Regions from separate parts of the Caldicellulosiruptor obsidiansis OB47 genome, predicted to be linked through region 2. Evidence: riboswitches for the same ligand, from Rfam matches in the RefSeq annotation. Region 2 holds a riboswitch; the other holds the start of a gene.
The links. A riboswitch is a leader RNA that binds a small molecule or an ion and turns the genes downstream of it on or off. The one in region 2 is predicted to bind cyclic di-AMP.

Region 1 (8,984 bases), 320 kb from region 2:
TAAATGCGGTTACTCTTATCCCATTGTTGAGATAGATGGAAGGCTTAAGTTCGAAGAAGGAAAAGTCTATGGATTTGTTGGGCCAAATGGAAGTGGTAAAAGTACACTTATAAAGGCTTTAGCAGGGCTTGTCAAAATTTTTGAAGGCAAGATTTGTTTTGGTGATGTGCAGATAAGCAAGTTTTCTGACATAGAAAGAGCAAAGCTTATTTCGTACATGCCACAGCACATCTTTTCAAGCTTTCCGTTTACAGTTCTTGATGTTGTGATGATGGGAAGATTTCCCTATGAAAAGAGCAGGTTCTTTGCTACCTACGAGAGCAAAAAAATTGCAGAGGAGAAAATAGAGCAAGTTGAACTTTCCAGCAAAAAACTTTCGAATATATTGAAGATTTCAGGTGGTGAAAGACAAAGGACTTCCTTTGCACGTGTGCTTGCTCAAAGTAGCAAAGTTTTGCTTTTGGATGAGCCAAATTCAAATCTTGATATTTCTCACCAGGAAAAGATTTTAAGGATTGCAAAACAAGAAGCGTTGGATGGCAAGGTTGTCATAATGGCAATTCACAATCTAAAAATTGCAACAAAAGTATGCGACAGTATTGTTATAATGAAAGACGGCAAGATAGTAGATATTGGAAGACCAGATGAAGTTCTAAATAGGGAAAACATAAAGAGGGTGTATGGTGTTGATGCAATAGTTTACAAAAATCCTTTCGGAATATTTGATATAGAACTTATCCAGAGAGAAGACCCAAAAGCTTTGCACATTCATGTTGTTGCAGGAGGTGGGAGCGCACAACTTCTTTACAGGATGCTGGTTGAAATGGGATGCATGGTGACAACAGGTGTTCTTTCTACAAATGACACAGACTTTGAAACAGCTCAGCTTTTTTCCATCTATACAGTTTTTACAAAACCTTTTATGCCAATTGGAGAAAAAGAGTACATTGAAAATGTCCAACTTATAAGGAAAGCAGACCTGTGTGTGCTGTGCAACATCCCGTTTGGTGTTCAGAACCTGAAAAACTTGGAGGCGCTGAGATATGCTAATAAGCTTTGCATAATTGAAGAGGAGGATATTTCAAAGCGCGATTTTACAGGCGGTTTGGCAACAAATCTTTACAATGAGTTGAAAGAAAAAGCGTTAGTTGTTTCAAACATTGAGAGCTTGAAAGATTATATCTTAAAAGAGACAAACGATAAAATGTCAAGGGGTGATTTAAAATGAATCCAAACAAGGCATGGTGGATAGATACAAACTTTGAAACTGTAAAGAAAAACTTGGAAGCAAGAAACTTTGAATGTTTTGTTGTCGAGAAAAAAGAAGATGTTGTGCCTCTTTTAGAAAAGCTCATTTCAAAAGGCAGTGTGGTATCATGCGGTGGGTCAATGACACTTTTTGAGTGTGGTGTGATAGATTTTCTGAGAAATGGCAATTACAGCTTTTTGGACAGATACAAAGAAGGAATAACGCCTGAGGAGCTTGGTGAGATTTACAGAAAATCTTTCTGGGCTGACTACTATCTTATGTCAACAAACGCAATAACACTTGACGGAAAGCTCATAAACATAGATGGAAACGGCAACAGGCTTGCAGCGCTTCTTTTTGGTCCTAAAAATGTAATAGTGATTGCCGGCAAGAACAAGCTTGTTTTAAACGAGGAGCAAGGTTTGCTGAGGGTAAGAAATATTGCATCTCCCATGAACTCAAAAAGACTTTCAAAAAATACGCCTTGCACCCAGGACGGAAAATGCCATGATTGTTTAAGTAGCGATAGCATCTGCAGCCATATTGTTGTAACAAGAAGGTCTCCAGCAAAGGGCAGGATTAAGGTTGTGCTGGTCAAAGAAGACTTGGGCTTTTAAAGAAGGGGTTGTAATATTTTAGAAATATTGGCGTAACAATTCTGTAAAAAAGGGTTGACAGAATAAAGTGACTTGTAATAAAATAATAACATCAAAATGATAAACTTAATAGGCTGAATGTCTGAGCAAATTGTAAAAATTGCTCAGACAGCGGGAGACCCACAGTAGCCATTGGGGTGAATCGGCAAGAAAGAACTTGCCGTAGGGATAGCCTTCTTGTCCCGAACCCGTCAGCTAATCCCGTAAGCCTCAAGAAGGGAGTTTTTGTATGAATTTTAGATGTTTAATAGCTATAATTCTTGGAATTTTTCTGATGTTTTTTTCTGCAAAAGCTTTTGCCCAGTCAGCCCAGGCGAATTCCACAATAAATATAAGAAGTGCACCTTCAACAAATAGTAAGATTTTAGGGGTTTTCCCCAAAGGGTTTGAAGCTCAAGTTTTGTCAAATGCAGGCGGGTGGGTAAAGATTTCGTATGATGGAATTGTTGGGTATGTAAAGTCTGATTACATAACTATTACAAATGAAAAAAAGAGCACAGTTTCAAATACTTCAAGGGCAAGTACAGAAAAAACGACTGCTAAAGCTGCGCAAGCTACAGTTTTAAAAGACAATGCGCGTTTGAGAAGTGATATGTCAACCTCATCAAAGGTATTAAAGACATTAAAAAGTGGCAGCAAAGTCTATGTCCTGTCAAGAGAGCAAAATGGCTGGGTAAAGGTAAAGACGCTTGATGGGACAGTAGGATATATGGCTTATTATCTTTTGAAGATGCCATTTGAGCTTGCATCAAAAACAGTGTCACGTGGTGGTTTTGAAAGAACTCAAGCAGAAACTTTTAATCTTAGCCTGGCACAGAGAATTTTAGAGTTTGCTCAAAGATTTCGTGGTATAAGATACTCATATGGTGGAACATCGCCATCAACAGGTTTTGACTGTTCAGGATTTGTTCAGTTTGTGTTTAAGAACTTTGGAATACATTTGGAAAGAACAGCAGCTGACATGGCAAGGACAAATGGTGTGAGAATTTCGTATAGTGAAATTGAACCGGGAGATTTGCTTTTCTTTGACACAGATGGCGGGAAAAATTATATAAATCATGTTGGCATATATTTAGGCGGTGGCAAGTTCATTCATGCATCGAGTGCAAGGGGATGTGTAACAGAGACTGACCTGAATTCATATTATGGAAGATTTTTTATGATGGCAAAAAGGGTCATAAGATGAAAGTAAAAGGGGGCTTTTTCCTGAAAAATAGAGGAAAAAGCCCCTTTCAAGTTTAAAAATGCTTTTTACTTTTTTATCAAAGGCAAAATCAGGTTTTTGACATCTTCTTCATTTTCAATAGTAGCATCAACTTTCTTGAGCTGCCAAACCTCAAGATGAGAAATCTCTTTGCCCGGAGCGACAGTGTAAAGTGGACTTAGAGTTTCCATCTCAAGCATGAAATCGGTTGTATATGTTTCGTAAGAACATCCAAAGTCAGGGTACTCTGCACCATCTATATGTTTGTATTGTTTTATAAATAAGTTTCCATCGTTTAAATAGCAAGCCCAGCCGTCTAAATTTGGATATCCAATCTTAAACGGTGGCTTGCAGTTTTTATCCTGTCTTAGGATAATAAAATCTTCACCCCACAAGACTCTATGGTCGTTAAGTTTTGTATATGGCCACATGACCAAAGGATAGCTTGGTAAAAGTCCTGTATCAATCTTTGGAATTGGCATAACTTCAACTCCACCAGGTGCCATTACAGAAAGTGCCCAGATTGCGAACTTGACTTCAAAAAGACCTTTGTTCTTGATTTTGTATGTTACATAAGCCTCCGCTTCTGTTGGGTGAAACTTCAGTTCAATTGTCTTTTGCAAAAAAGTTGTAGTTTCGGTGGGCTGTTTCAGTACAATGCCATTTTCCACAATTTCAAAGTCTATTTTATGATTGTCAGGAAAATAAGAGCGTGGCATAGCTTCGGGACTGTGCCACAGTCTTGTTCCACCATATATTCTCCACTCATCGCCACCAACTTTTCCTGCCTGGTCTTCCACCACGCAGAATACGTTCTTGCCACCTTCAAATCCAAAATGAATTATTCTTGGTCCCACGTCTGTTGTGACAACTGCTTCGATTTTTCCATTAGAAATTTTGTAGCAGTTTTCCCAGCCCATATACTCAACTTTCTTTACCTCAACCATTTTTAATCTCTTCCCCCTTTTCAATTTATTTTGAAAAATATAAAGGCTTAGAATATAATTAAATTATACCTTATCAGGTTGTATTTTCACAAATCAAAAAACAAAAAAGTTGTGTAGATTCATTTTTTGTTTGACAATTTTTAGATGGCAAAAGGGAGAGAAAGGGTATAGAGATGCTAAAAAAGTTCAAACCTGATATGATATGTCAAAGTATATTGAATATTGATCTTGAAAGTCTTATAAAAAGAGGAATAAACTATCTAATTATCGACATAGACAACACAATAGTTGCATGGGGAGAGTTTGATGTAAGAGACGAGATTATTGAGTGGCTTAAAAAGGCTCAAAAGATGGGATTTAAAATTTGCCTTGTTTCGAACAACCAGAAAGATAGAGTCAAAAAAATAGAAAGCATGCTTGGAATTCCTGCCATCTATAATGCTAAAAAACCTTTAAAGTCTGGATTTTTGAAAGCATCGCAGTTGCTTCATCAAGGCAAGAAAAATCATCAAACAGCTGTGATAGGTGATCAGTTCTTCACAGATGTTATAGGCGCAAAAAGGTTAAAACTCTTTGTGATATTGGTCCGACCATTAAAAGAAAAGGAGTTTTTTGTAACAAGGATAAACAGGATTTTTGAAAAGAAAATATTAAAGTACTACGAAAAGGATGAGAGGGAATGAAAAAGCTTTTTTTGATTGGTAAGAGCTTAAAACACTCAATTTCACCTTTTGTTCATAACAAAATTTTGTCTGAATTGGGCATTGACGCGGTTTATTCAAATGTCGAACTCTCTGATTTTGTAAAACTAAAAGAATTTGTTGAGATGGTGAGAAAAGATAAGGATGTTATTGGATTTAACATAACAATTCCTTACAAGGAAGATATTTTGGAGTTTTGTGATGAAGTCTCAGAAGATGTCAGAATAATAAAAGCGGCAAACACAGTGAAGAAAGAGGAAGGGAAGCTTTTGGCTTACAATACCGATTGGATAGGGTTTAAAAAAAGCTTGGAGGATATAGGGGTTGACGTAAAAGACAAAAAAATATTGGTGCTCGGTAGCGGTGGTGCAGCAAAAGCCTGCATCTATGGACTTTACAGGATGGGTGCAAAAGAGGTGTTTGTTGCAAACAGGACATATGAGAAGGCAGAAAGGTTAAGAGAGGTTTTTCAAGACATTTTGAAAATCCTTCCAGTAGAATGGCTAAGAAGATATGAGTTTAAATACGATATAATTATTAACACAACATCTGTGGGAATGTATCCGAATATTGAAAGCAGTCCTTTTGACTTTGAAAACTATGTGGCTGGCATACCAGTTTTTGTATATGATATGATATACAATCCTCCTAAGACCACTTTTTTGGAAAAAGCCGAAAAGAAAGGGTCAAAAACTGAAAATGGTCTTAAGATGCTTGTGTACCAGGCAGTTGAAGCTGAAAAGATTTGGTTTGATATAGTAAATCTTTCTCCAAGTTTTTTACTTGAAATCCTAAAGGAGTGCGAGAAAAAAATATAGCTTGGAAAATATAAGGTTATAGGGTATTAAGACATACAAGAGGCATGTAGATTGGAGGTGGGTTGCTCATTTAAGAGAGGTATGTACCAAAAAACGATAAGTCTCAAATTTCTCCCAAATATGCTAATACAATTTGCAATAACCTTTATATTAATGGAAAATCATTTGTTCAACAAGCTATTACATCCCTCGAAAACACAGAATATTAACACTTTCGGGAACTATATCCTAAAACTTTTTCTTGTTAGAGCAAAAATCTATAGTAATTAGGATAACAAAAAGAGAAATACCAGCAATAAAGCGACAATGTACTCAAAAATCTTTTTACATGTTTTTTTGAATACTCTCATTATTTGTCTCCATTTTAGTAAACACCCAGAACTTATATAAAATATAGTTTACCCCTTGAGCACATAAAGTTGCAAGTATTTTTGCAATTAAAATTGAGTTTGACAGATATAGCCTTGAAAGTTTTATCATTACAATTGAGAGTAGCAATGAGATAATATTTGTAAAGGCAAACTTTACTACTTTTAGTATTATTATACGTCCTTTTGTGCTATCTTCAAATGTCCACTTTTTGTTCATCAAAAAACTGTTGACCATACCAGCCGTGTAGCCAAAAACCTGACTGAAAGAAGAATTAAAATGCAAAATAGAATAGCAAACAAAAAAGACTGCAAAATCAATTGTTGTGTTTATAACCCCTACAATTGAAAATTTGACAAGTTCAAGTAATTGATTGACCTTTGAATGAATTTTTAAAATAAACTTTCTTTTGAGGGATACATTACTCATGTTCATCTTTTGCTATCTCCTCAATAAAATATAGCGGTCGTCTCTTTACCTCTTTATAAATCTTCCCTATATACTCACCAATCAATCCCAGTGCAACAAGCTGAAGCCCGCCTATAAACCAAATTGAAATGGTTAAAGAGGTCCAACCTGCAATGGCTTGTCCTCTTATCTTCTGAACTATTGCATATATCAAAATTGCAATGCTGAGTAAAAACATCAAAAAGCCTGCAAAAGTTATATATTTTATTGGCTTTACAGAAAATGAGGTTATTCCTTCAAAGGCAAAAGAAAGCATCTTTTTGAGTGGATATTTTGTCTTACCTGCAATTCTTTCTTGTCTTTCATAATACACAATTGTTGATTTGAGCCCAATCAGTGGGATTAGCCCCCTTAAGAACAAATTTCTCTCTTCAAACTGCATCAAAAACTCCAAGGCTTTTTTACTCAAAAGCCTGTAATCAGCATGGTTATACACAATTTCAACTCCAAATACCCGCATCAGCTTATAAAAACTCTGTGCTGTAAACCTTTTGAAAAATGTATCAGTTTTTCTGTTGCTTCGAACACCATACACAACATCATAGCCTTCTTCAAACTTTTTGATAAACTCGTCAATCACGTTTATATCATCCTGCAAATCAGCATCCAATGTAATTACACAGTCACAAAACTTCAGAGCATAGCTCATTCCAGCCATCAAAGCATTTTGATGGCCACAGTTTCTCGAAAGTTTTACACCAACAAACTTTATGTCTTTTGTTGCCTCTTTTATTAGCTGCCAAGTTTTGTCTTTGCTCCCATCATCCACAAAGACAATTCTGCTGTTTTCGGATATTAGTCCCTTTTTCAAAAGATCGTCAAACTTTTGCAGCATCTTCTCAATTGTATAAGGAAGCATCTCTTCTTCGTTGTAGCATGGGATTACAAAATATACTTTTGGTAGCATGGTATAAATCCTTTCTTCGTGAATTTTTATTAAATTATATCTCACCTTTTTCAGAACTTCAACTTATAATTATTGAAAGAAAACTATTCTGTTTAATGGATATAAAATTTCAGAAATAACCAATTATTCGGAATAATCATTAATACTTTATCTTCTGTAAGAATAATGCAGGAATTTCTCAACCTTTTTGGTAATAAAAAAATAAAAACTCAGCAGACTACTTCCATGTAACCAAGTAATTAAAAGTATCAATACCACTTCCGGATGTTAGACATTAAAAAATTTTCTTTCTTAGTAACAGAATGAAAAAGAAAATTTCAAAAAGCAAATTAGAGGTTAAAGATTTGACAGCATTGTTAGAGCGAATAATACTTAATTCCTTTCTGGGACTATTTATATGTATTTTAACATAACAAGGAATTCGCTCAATGGTTAATCTTCCTGATTTTAGAACAGCGTATAAAGAGGGGAGCACGAAAAGTGAAGTAATTAAACAAATAATATAAAAAAAGTAATGGAAAGAATTGCCAGCTTCTGTAAAACTTTAGAATCTCTATGGTGTTGTAATTTCTTAGATAGAGGCAGTTTTCAATAAAAAAGTAACTAACAACGTTTAGCACTATCCAAAAATTTTTTAAATTGCGCAATTAATTTAAGCGTAGTATAATAAAAAGTAAGAAAATGTGTAAATTTATTTGCAAAAGGTTCACAAAAATATATGAAAAATATTCGAGGGGGTGTGGGTGATTGAATAAATTAGAAAAATTCATAAAAGAAAATGTGGGAATGTTGGTAGGCGGAGCTTTAGCTCTTATTTTGATTCTGTTTATTTTAGAAGTTGGAATTGTCAAAGCTATCCTGATAACAGTAGTTGTCATTGTTGGAATAATATTAGGTAAAAAGTTTATAACGTATGATAAAATAAAAGAACTTCTGAAAGATAAGAATTAAAATAACCGAAAGTTCAAATAGAGGGGTAGGTGTATCAGAGTGAAAATCTTAATTGTAGATGATGCTGTTTTTATACGAAAGGTTTTAAAGGGAATATTACAAGAATTAGGAGAAGAAGTAGTGGGAGAAGCTTCAAGTGGAAACGAAGCTTTAAGAATGGTTAAGGAATACAGACCTGATGTAGTGACTTTAGACATTACTTTGCCAGATATGAGCGGCTTAGAGCTTTTAAGAAAAATAAAAGAAATTTCATCCTCTACGCAGGTTGTAATGATTACAGCAATTAGCAATCATGAGGTTGTAAAAGAGGCGATGAAAGTTGGAGCCACAAATTATATCACCAAACCGTTTTCCCGAGAAAAAGTTGAAGAGGTTCTGAAAAAAGTAGAGAAAAATATTCAAGCATTGTCTCAGATTGAAAGAAATATAACAAACGAGGAAAGTATATGTCAGAAAGAATTAAGTCAAGCGACAATTGAAACACCTAGTGTGGAGAATGAAAGCAAAAACGAGGAAGTTGCTAAAATTGATGAATTCGTAAAAGTTGAAGGTGAGGAAGGTAAAAGTAAAGTTGATACAACTGAAATTTCAGATGCTCCAGAATTGACCCAAGATCTCTCAGAAAAAAGAAATGAAACAAATAATCAGCAAGAAATCAGCGAAAAAGTTTCAGATTTGATAGAGACAAAGATGGGTGTGTCAGATGAGTTTCTT
Region 2 (8,984 bases):
GGTTTAACTTGTAAATATCTTCTATAGTAAGCTTGTCACGGTTTATCACAGTAGTATCCGTCTTCAGTCTCAAAAAATAGTTGTAGAGATTATACGTAAACGAATCAAAATTGTCAACAATCAAGACCTTCATTGTAAAAAACACCTTCCTTAGTTTGCTAGAGACTATTTTTGATAGTATCTCTTGTGATACTTTATATCAAAAAAGTGCATTCTTGTATTCTTGAGCTTTTCATTATTATACTATAACTTGCAAAGACACATATCAACATTTTACAACATTCTGTTAAAATTGAGCTATTCACAAATATCAAAAAAGGATTATAATTTTACTTACCTGAAAATTTTGAAAGGAGTTGAAAAGGTAAAATGGCAAAATCAAAGGTGTATTTTACAGATTTTAAAACTAAACCCGGGTATAATATGCTTGATAAGCTCGAAAACCTTGTAAAAAAAGCAGGGATTGAAACAATCGATTTTAAAAACAAGTTTGTTGCTATCAAAGTCCATTTTGGTGAACCTGGAAATCTTGCTTATATAAGACCAAACTATGTTGCAAGGATTGTAAAACTCATTAAAAATCTTGGTGGTAAACCTTTTGTCACAGATGCTAACACTCTCTACACTGGAAGAAGAAGCAACGCTTTGGACCACTTAGAAGCAGCTTACGAAAATGGGTTTAACCCGCTTGTGCTTGGCTGCCATGTAATCATTGCAGATGGTCTGAAAGGGACAGAGTACAGAGAGATTGAGGTAAACCTCAAACACACACAAAAAGCAAAGATTGGTTCTGCCATTGCGGATGCTGACATTATAATCTCAATGAACCACTTCAAAGGTCATGAAATGACTGGTTTTGGCGGTGCTATAAAAAACATTGGTATGGGTTCTGGTTCGCGCGGTGGAAAACTTTTTATGCACTCATCTTCAAAGCCGGTTATAAAGGTTTCAAAATGTGTCGGGTGTGGAATGTGTGTAAAAAGCTGCGCACAGCTTGCTATTACGCTCAATGAGAAAAAGAAGGCTGCTATTGATTATGAAAAGTGTGTTGGGTGTGGTCAGTGCGTTGCTGTGTGCCAGTTTGGCGCAGCGACTGTCAAGTGGGATGAGGCAGCATCAATTGCAAGTGAGAAGATTGCTGAGTATACTTATGCAGTGCTCAAAGACAAGCCTAATTTTCATATAAATTTTATAATGAACATCTCTCCTGACTGCGACTGCTGGTCACACAACGATATTCCTGTTGCACCTGACATTGGCATTGCAGCATCGTTTGACCCTGTTGCGCTTGACAAGGCATGTGTTGACCTTGTAAATAGCTCTGCATTCACACCAGCTGGGTCTGTGTTTGAAAAGGCAAAGCACATTGAGGTTGATGGCAAGATTGACAGGTTCAAAAGTGTACATCCTGACACAGACTGGAGAGTAGCATTAAAACATGCTCAAGAGATTGGACTTGGAAGTTTGGAATATGAACTGATCAAAGTTTAAATTGCACAATAAATTTAGGGGCTGTCCAAAAAATAGGTGGAGAGCCCCTTTCATATAATATTTTCTATTATCTCAAATTTGCTATACATTTATTTTTCAGTAATAGAGAATATATATCAATACTATTCAATGGACTATCCTTACCTGTTTCAAAACAAACAAGATGAATATAATATTCTTTACCAGCTTGCCAAATACTTACGGCTACGTTTTCAGGAATTTGACCTGGCAAAAACTCTATACGCTTTATGGCATTATTGCCATAATAAATTTTGTGATATTCAGCTTCAAAAAGAGGATCCTCATCAGCCTTAAATCGTCTCACAGCACTCTATCTCATCCATCCAATAACTGCTAATTTATTAGAAGAAGATGGTGTAAAATATCCAACCTTCCAAAATCCAAATTTGTTTTTAACTAAATAAACAAGCACAATATCATTCTTTTTCGAATTTGTTTTTATGATTTTAATTTCATTACCATTATCATCAAAACTCCTCGCTAATGTTTGTATGTTAGCAAAATTGAACCCTGCTCTCCAAAGCGTAATTGAAAAACTTCCCTTTACGATAGCAATAAACACAAACACCAAAATCAATATCGCTAATATAGCTATATAAAATTTTTTCATTTCATTTTTTCCCACCTTTTTAATGAACAAGTATTTTGTTATTTTTGTACCTTTATATTGTAATAGTAACATTTAAAATAAAAGAAATCAAGAGTTGTTTCTCTTCTTTCTGAATATTAATTCTAAATCTCTTGTTTATTATCTTTTTCTTTGGTATCATAATGGTATCATAATACTTATAACAAAGCTGAATTCCTGTGGTAATATCCACAGGATAGGGGGGACCCACTTTTTTGGGGTGAATCAAGGCATCTTGCCTTGTAGGGCAAATATCCCTTTCTGCCCGAACCCGTCAGCTAACCCCCGAAGCTTTGAAAGGGAGGTTATTGTTTTATGAATGTTAAGTTCAATCAAAAAACTCACATTCTCGAGATTGAGTATCAGTTCAGAGATGTTGAAGAACCAAATCTTTTCAGGAACATCTACCCTTACAATGAGGTACCAAGGCTTGTTTTCAACCACAGAATTGTGCCAATGAATGTTCCTGAGCGGCTTTACATCACAGACACAACCTTCAGAGACGGTCAGCAGTCGCGCTCGCCTTACACTATTGAACAAATCTGTAGAATTTATGACTACTTGCATGAGCTTGACAATGGAAGCGGTGTTATTCTTCACACAGAGTTTTTTGTCTACTCAAAGCAGGACAAGGAAGCAGTTTTAAAGTGTTTAGAAAAAGGATATGATTTTCCAAAGGTGACTGCCTGGATTCGCGCAAAAAAGGAGGACTTTGAAATTGTAAAAAGCCTTGGTATCAAGGAAACAGGAATACTTGTCTCATGTTCTGACTATCACATTTTCAAGAAACTAAGGATGACACGCAGTCAGGCATTGAAACAGTACTTAGAAATTGTATCGGCAGCTTTAGAGGCAGGAATAATTCCAAGATGCCATTTTGAAGACATTACAAGAGCTGATTTTTACGGTTTTGTCCTTCCATTTATAAATGAGCTCATGAAACTTTCAAAAGAGGCAAATATGCCTGTTAAAATCAGAGCTTGCGACACCTTAGGGCTTGGCTCACCCATCCCCGGTGTTGCTCTGCCAAGAAGTGTTCCGCAGATAATCTATGGAATCGTAAACTATGGTGAAGTGCCTTCTGAGTGGCTTGAGTGGCATGGTCACAACGATTTTTATAAGGCTGTGATAAACTCTACAATGGCATGGCTTTATGGTGCTTCAATGGTAAACACATCGCTTTTAGGAATAGGTGAGCGGACAGGCAACACTCCATTAGAAGCAATGGTAATGGAATACATTCAGATAAGAGGGTCAGCAGATGGCATGAATGTTGCTGTCATCTCTGAGATTGCAGATTATTTCAAAAAAGAGATTGGATATGAGATCCCACCAATGACACCGTTTGTTGGTGACAACTTTAACGCAACACGAGCTGGAATTCATGCAGATGGACTTATGAAGGATGAGGAAATATATAACATCTTTGATACAGGAAAAATCTTAGGTAGACCTCCAAAGGTCATAATTGATGCCTACTCAGGCATTGCTGGAATTGTTATTTGGATAAACAGGTACTTCAAAGATAGCGGCATTGACGTACAGGTTGATAAAAAAGACCCAAGAGTTCAGAAGGTCAAAGAGTGGGTAGACAATCAATATGAAAATGGAAGAAATACATCTATAAGTGATGATGAGTTAAAAGAGGTTGTAAAAGAGGTATTTGGAATATAATTTTATAACAAAAAAGGGCTGAAGGGAAAAGCTCAAAAAAGTTTTTTATCCTTTCAGCCCTTTTAATTTTGTCTTGTGCTGGGGGTAAGCATTGCTTACTTTTGTCCATACTTTGTCATATACCTTTCGTGCGCTCTTTTTACCTCTTCAGGTGGAATTTCTATAGGCTCTCCCATCATCTTTGCAATAAATACAGTTTTTGCTACATCTTCAACCATCACAGCAGCCTTGACTGCCTCATCAACATTCCTTCCTATTGTAAATACTCCATGGTTTTGAAGAAGAATTGCAGGGCTTGAACCTATATACTCAACTATCACCTTGCCAATGTCTTCACCACCAATTTGAGCGTATGGTCCGCAAGGAATCTCACAGCCAAACTCATCAGCAATTGCTGTCAAATACACTTTTATTGGCTGGCCAAGCGCTGCAAATGCTGTTGCATAGTTAGAATGTGTATGGACAACAGCATTTATGTGTGGCATGTGTTTGTATACATAAAGATGTGTGAGAGTGTCTGTTGATGGCTTTAAACTTCCTTCAACAACGTTCCCGTCCATGTCAACCACAACCATCTTATCAGGTGTCAGTTCGTCGTACATAACACCGGATGGTTTTATGACCACAAGGTTTGTCTCAGGGTCACGCGCCGAGACATTCCCAGATGTCCATGTAACAAGGCCAAATTTTGGAAGATAAAGATTGTATTTGCAAACAAGCTCTTTTAAACTCTCAAGCATTTTCAAAATCCTCCTTTTGTTGAATTTCTGAAGATTATCTCACATTCGATCTCTGCTTTGACACCACTTCTGCTCTTCTTTATCATGGCAACTGCTGTCTTTGCGGCCATCTCACCAAGTTTTTCTTTTGGGTGCTCAACTGTTGTAAGCTTTATATCTGTCAGTGTAGAAAGAAGTGAGTTGTCATATCCAGTAACTGATATATCCTGAGGAATTCTAAATCCCATTTCCTTTAGCTTTACACAAAGAGGAAGAGCAATTTTGTCGTTATAGCAAACGGCCGCATCAAATTTCTCTCTTGATATGACTTCAGCTGCTCTGTTATGTACAAAATTATACTCCTCACTTGTAAAAAAGATTGCATCAAACTCTGCCTGTGCCTCCCTGGATGCTTTCTCAAAACCATTGTATCTTTTTATCCCCTGCAAATCGTCGCCTTTGAAAATGCCAAGAAGCTTTTTGCAACCGCTTTTTATGAGGCTGCATGTAAGCCTGTAAACAGCTTCCTGGTCTTTGGTTATTATATAGTTTTGAGCAATGCCTTCTAAAATAGTGTTGATGAAAATTATAGGAATGTCTTTTTGTATGAGTTTTTTGTAAAGCTCTTGATTTTTGGAAGGCAAGGCGCTTTTTGTAGGTTCTATTATGACAGCGTCTATGTTTGGGTTGTTTATTATGCTCTCCAAGTGATACCTCTCAAATTCATAGCTGTTGTCTGTCGAAAACAGCAAAAGTCCGTACCCTTCATGTGCTATCACCTTTTCAATTCCTCTTATAATCAGGGGAAAGATGTAGTCTGATATAAATGTTGTCAGAACAGCAATACATTTAGAGCTGTCTGCAGTTTTCTTTGCAACAAACGTGCCTTTACCTTTTTGTGATACCAAAAGCCCTTCAAATTCAAGCTCCATTATAGCTCTTCTTACTGTGTGTCGCGAAACTTTGAACTTTCGTGACAGCATATTCTCAGAGTAAATCTTTTCGCCTTCTTTGAACTTACCAGAACTAATTCCTTCAATAATGAAATCTTTTATAATCTCATATTTGCTTTTGCTCATTTTATCATCATCTTGTCCATACAAGTTTATTTTTATCATACCACTTAAAAATTTTTAAATCAATACCATTATTTAACTCGCAGGCCACCCTTCAAAAGCTCTGAACGCTTTTTAAAAGGGCAGCCTATTTTTGAAGGGTTAAAAGGCTTAAAGCTCTATATCCTTGAAACTTCTTCTTTTATCTCTTTTAACCTCTTCATCACATCATTTGCCCCTCTGCCAAAATAGTCATGCAGAATTTTATATTCTTTATAAAGCTTTTTGTAAACCTCATGGTTTTGCGGATTTGGTTTGTAAGAATAGTCTTTTAGTTTTGCCATCTTCTTTGCAGCCTCGAAAATGCTGTCATATCCTCCTCTTTCTTTTCCTGCAGCAACAGCACCAAACATTGCAGAGCCTAAAGCAGGTGTTTGAGGTGAAGCTGACACTTTTATCTCAAGCCCTGTCACATCAGCATAAATCTGCATCAAAAGCTCGTCTTTTTCAGCAATTCCGCCGCACGCATAAAGCTCTCTTACCTCAACGCCATGTTCATTGAAGTTGTCAATTATTATCTTTGTACCGTACGCTGTTGCCTCAATCAGTGCCCTGTACATCTCCTCTGGCTTTGTTGTAAGCGTCATACCAAGCATCATTCCTGTCAGGTCTGCATCAACTAAGATAGACCTGTTGCCATTCCACCAGTCAAGCGCCAAAAGGCCACTCTGCCCAGGCTTTAAAGCCTTTGCTTTTTCTTTTAGTAGCTGATAGATATTTAACCCTTTTTGTTTTGCCTCATCATAGTATGTTGGTGGCACGCAGTTTTCAACAAACCACTCAAAATGATCTCCAACACAGCTCTGCCCTGCCTCATACCCATAAAAACCAGGCAAAATTCCATCTTCAACATATCCGCAAATACCAGGTACCATCTTTTCCTCGTTCCACAAAAGCATGTGACATGTAGATGTTCCAATTATCATCAACATTTTGCCAATATCAGTAATTCCAACAGCAGGAACTGATACATGAGCATCTACATTTGCAATTGCAACAGCAGTGCCTGGATTTAAACCCATAAGTTTTGCCATCTCTTCTGTGAGCTCTCCAGCTTTTTGACCTATGGGATATATATCACGTGAGAGTTTTTCATCAACAACATTTTCAAGTCTTGGATGAAGTGCTTTGAAAAACTCTTTTGAAGGATATCCTTCCCTCTTGCTCCAGATAGCTTTATATCCTGCTGTGCATGAGTTTCTCTTCTCAACTCCTGTCATCTTAAACACAACCCAGTCAGCAGCCTCTATAAACTTATCTGCCTCTTCATAAATTTCAGGTGCTTCTTCTAAAATTTGCATAATTTTAGGAAAAAGCCATTCAGATGAAATCTTTCCACCGTATCTCTGTAAAAACTTCTCTCCTCTCTCCTGTGCTATTTGATTTAACCTGTTTGCATACTTCTGAGCAGCGTGATGTTTCCAGAGTTTTACATAGGCATGTGGATGTGATTTGAACTTGTCAAGCATACAAAGAGGAGTACCATCTTTTTTAATTGGAAGCATAGTGCAGGCTGTAAAGTCAATTCCAATACCAATTACATCGTCTTTTGAAATTCCTGCTTTTTTTAAAACATCTGGAACAGTTGTTGCAAGAACTTCTATATAATCCTGTGGATGTTGAAGCGCCCAGTCATGAGGAAGTTTTGTGCCGTCTGGAAGGCTCTCATCCATAACTCCGTGAGTGTATTCTTTCACACTTGTTGCAACCTCTTCACCTGTCTCGACATTAACAAGTACTGCCCTTCCTGACTGTGTTCCAAAGTCAATTCCTATACTGAATTTTGCCATAAAAATCCCCCTTTTCCCCTTTGCTTGTGCATACATGTTTCTTTAAAAATATAGTAGCATATATGCAAAAAGAACAAAAGAGAAGGAGTGAAAAAAGTTGTACGTGAACAATTTCACATCCTTCTCTTTCAAAGCCTGAAATATTCAGGATTCAACACAAGTATAACATTTCCTTCATAGTCTATAGTTGTTCCAAGAAGAAGTTTATTGTTTTCCAGCACTTTTGGAAGGGGTTTTAAAACAAATTCTTCATTTTGCATTAGTTTTTCAACACATAAAGCAATCTTTACACCTCTTATATTTAAAATTACAACTGACAACTCATCATCTTTTGAAAACTTTCTAACAATCTCTTCGTTGCACAAATCTTCCTGATAAAGCACATACGAAATAGGATAAAGAGGAATTGGCTCATCTCTGACAACTACAAGAAGTTTGTCAACATATCCATAAACATTCTTCATATTTATTTTTACTGTCTCTTCAACAAACTCAAATGGAATTATGAATTTCTGGGAATTGTATACAACTATAATACCCTGAGAAAGAGCAGCAGTTGTCGGAATCTCAAGAATGAACTTGCTTCCTTTACCTGCTTCTGTTTTTATTTCAACCTTCCCTTTTAAAGACTCTACAACGTTTTTAACAACATCCATTCCAACACCTCTGCCAGATATCTCATCTGCCACATCTTTGGTAGAAAATCCGGGTTCAAATATAAGCTTTACAGCTTCATCATCAGATAAATTCTTAGCTTGATGCTCTGATAAAATACCTTTTTCAATTGCCTTTCTGATAACTCTTTCAACATCAATTCCATTTCCATCATCAGAAATCTCTATAACAATATTCTGCCCTTTGTAGTAAGAAACAAGTTCTACTTTTCCATGCTCTGGTTTACCCAACCTTTTTCTTTCAGAAGCATCTTCGATACCATGGTCTATACAATTTCTTATAATGTGCATGAGAGGTTCACTAAGTTTTTCCGCTATGCCTTTGTCTATCACAACATCTCCACAAACGTATGAAAATTTTACTTTTTTCCTTGTTTTTTTAGCAGTCTCTCTTACAAGTCTGTTAAACCTCTTTACCACCATCTCAAAAGGTATCATTCTTATTTTCATTATGTTATCCTGCAGAATTTCAGAGGTTCTCTGTATAGAACGGAAAAGTTCCCGAAATCTTTTAGAAAGGTCCATATCATACTTTTCAAGTTCTTTTACAAGATAATAGAATGTGCTTTTAGTAGTTATAATCTCCCCAACAAGTCCAAGCATCTCATCAATTTTATCATAGCTTATCTTAACCTCATTCAGTTCAGAAGACAAAGCTGATGTTGTTGATACAATAACCTGTTCAATAGTATCTTTTTTATCAACAGCAGCAGATATATCATTTTGATTTTGTTCTTCTACCTCTAAACTTTCTTCTTCAAAATTTGACTCTACAAATTCTTCTTTCTCATCCTGAGCCTTTAAAACCTCTTTTTCTACAAGCTCATTTTTCTCTTTTTCGAAAAGCTCTAAATCAAACTCTTCTTCTACCT

Region 1: another riboswitch for cyclic di-AMP. It lies ahead of COB47_RS08530 (C40 family peptidase); the one in region 2 lies ahead of COB47_RS10040 (beta/alpha barrel domain-containing protein).

Annotation. Positions count from the first base shown of each region.
Region 1 covers NC_014392.1:1,829,362-1,838,345, reverse strand. The annotation lists gene COB47_RS08540 (ABC transporter ATP-binding protein) at 1-1,228, shown strand, start outside; gene COB47_RS08535 (lactate utilization protein) at 1,225-1,866, shown strand; cyclic di-AMP (ydaO/yuaA leader) riboswitch at 1,968-2,130, shown strand; gene COB47_RS08530 (C40 family peptidase) at 2,135-3,091, shown strand; gene COB47_RS08525 (hypothetical protein) at 3,157-4,056, opposite strand; gene COB47_RS08520 (YqeG family HAD IIIA-type phosphatase) at 4,230-4,739, shown strand; gene aroE (shikimate dehydrogenase) at 4,736-5,575, shown strand; gene COB47_RS08505 (GtrA family protein) at 5,900-6,379, opposite strand; gene COB47_RS08500 (glycosyltransferase family 2 protein) at 6,366-7,319, opposite strand; gene COB47_RS08495 (DUF2273 domain-containing protein) at 8,067-8,270, shown strand; gene COB47_RS08490 (response regulator) at 8,310-8,984, shown strand, end outside.
Region 2 covers NC_014392.1:2,149,999-2,158,982, forward strand. The annotation lists gene COB47_RS10020 (anthranilate synthase component II) at 1-133, opposite strand, end outside; gene COB47_RS10025 (DUF362 domain-containing protein) at 370-1,491, shown strand; gene COB47_RS12665 (hypothetical protein) at 1,559-1,816, opposite strand; gene COB47_RS12670 (hypothetical protein) at 1,823-2,122, opposite strand; gene COB47_RS12245 (hypothetical protein) at 2,175-2,333, opposite strand; cyclic di-AMP (ydaO/yuaA leader) riboswitch at 2,298-2,449, shown strand; gene COB47_RS10040 (beta/alpha barrel domain-containing protein) at 2,456-3,814, shown strand; gene COB47_RS10045 (L-ribulose-5-phosphate 4-epimerase) at 3,910-4,554, opposite strand; gene COB47_RS10050 (GntR family transcriptional regulator) at 4,557-5,651, opposite strand; gene COB47_RS10055 (ribulokinase) at 5,768-7,438, opposite strand; gene COB47_RS10060 (chemotaxis protein CheA) at 7,567-8,984, opposite strand, start outside.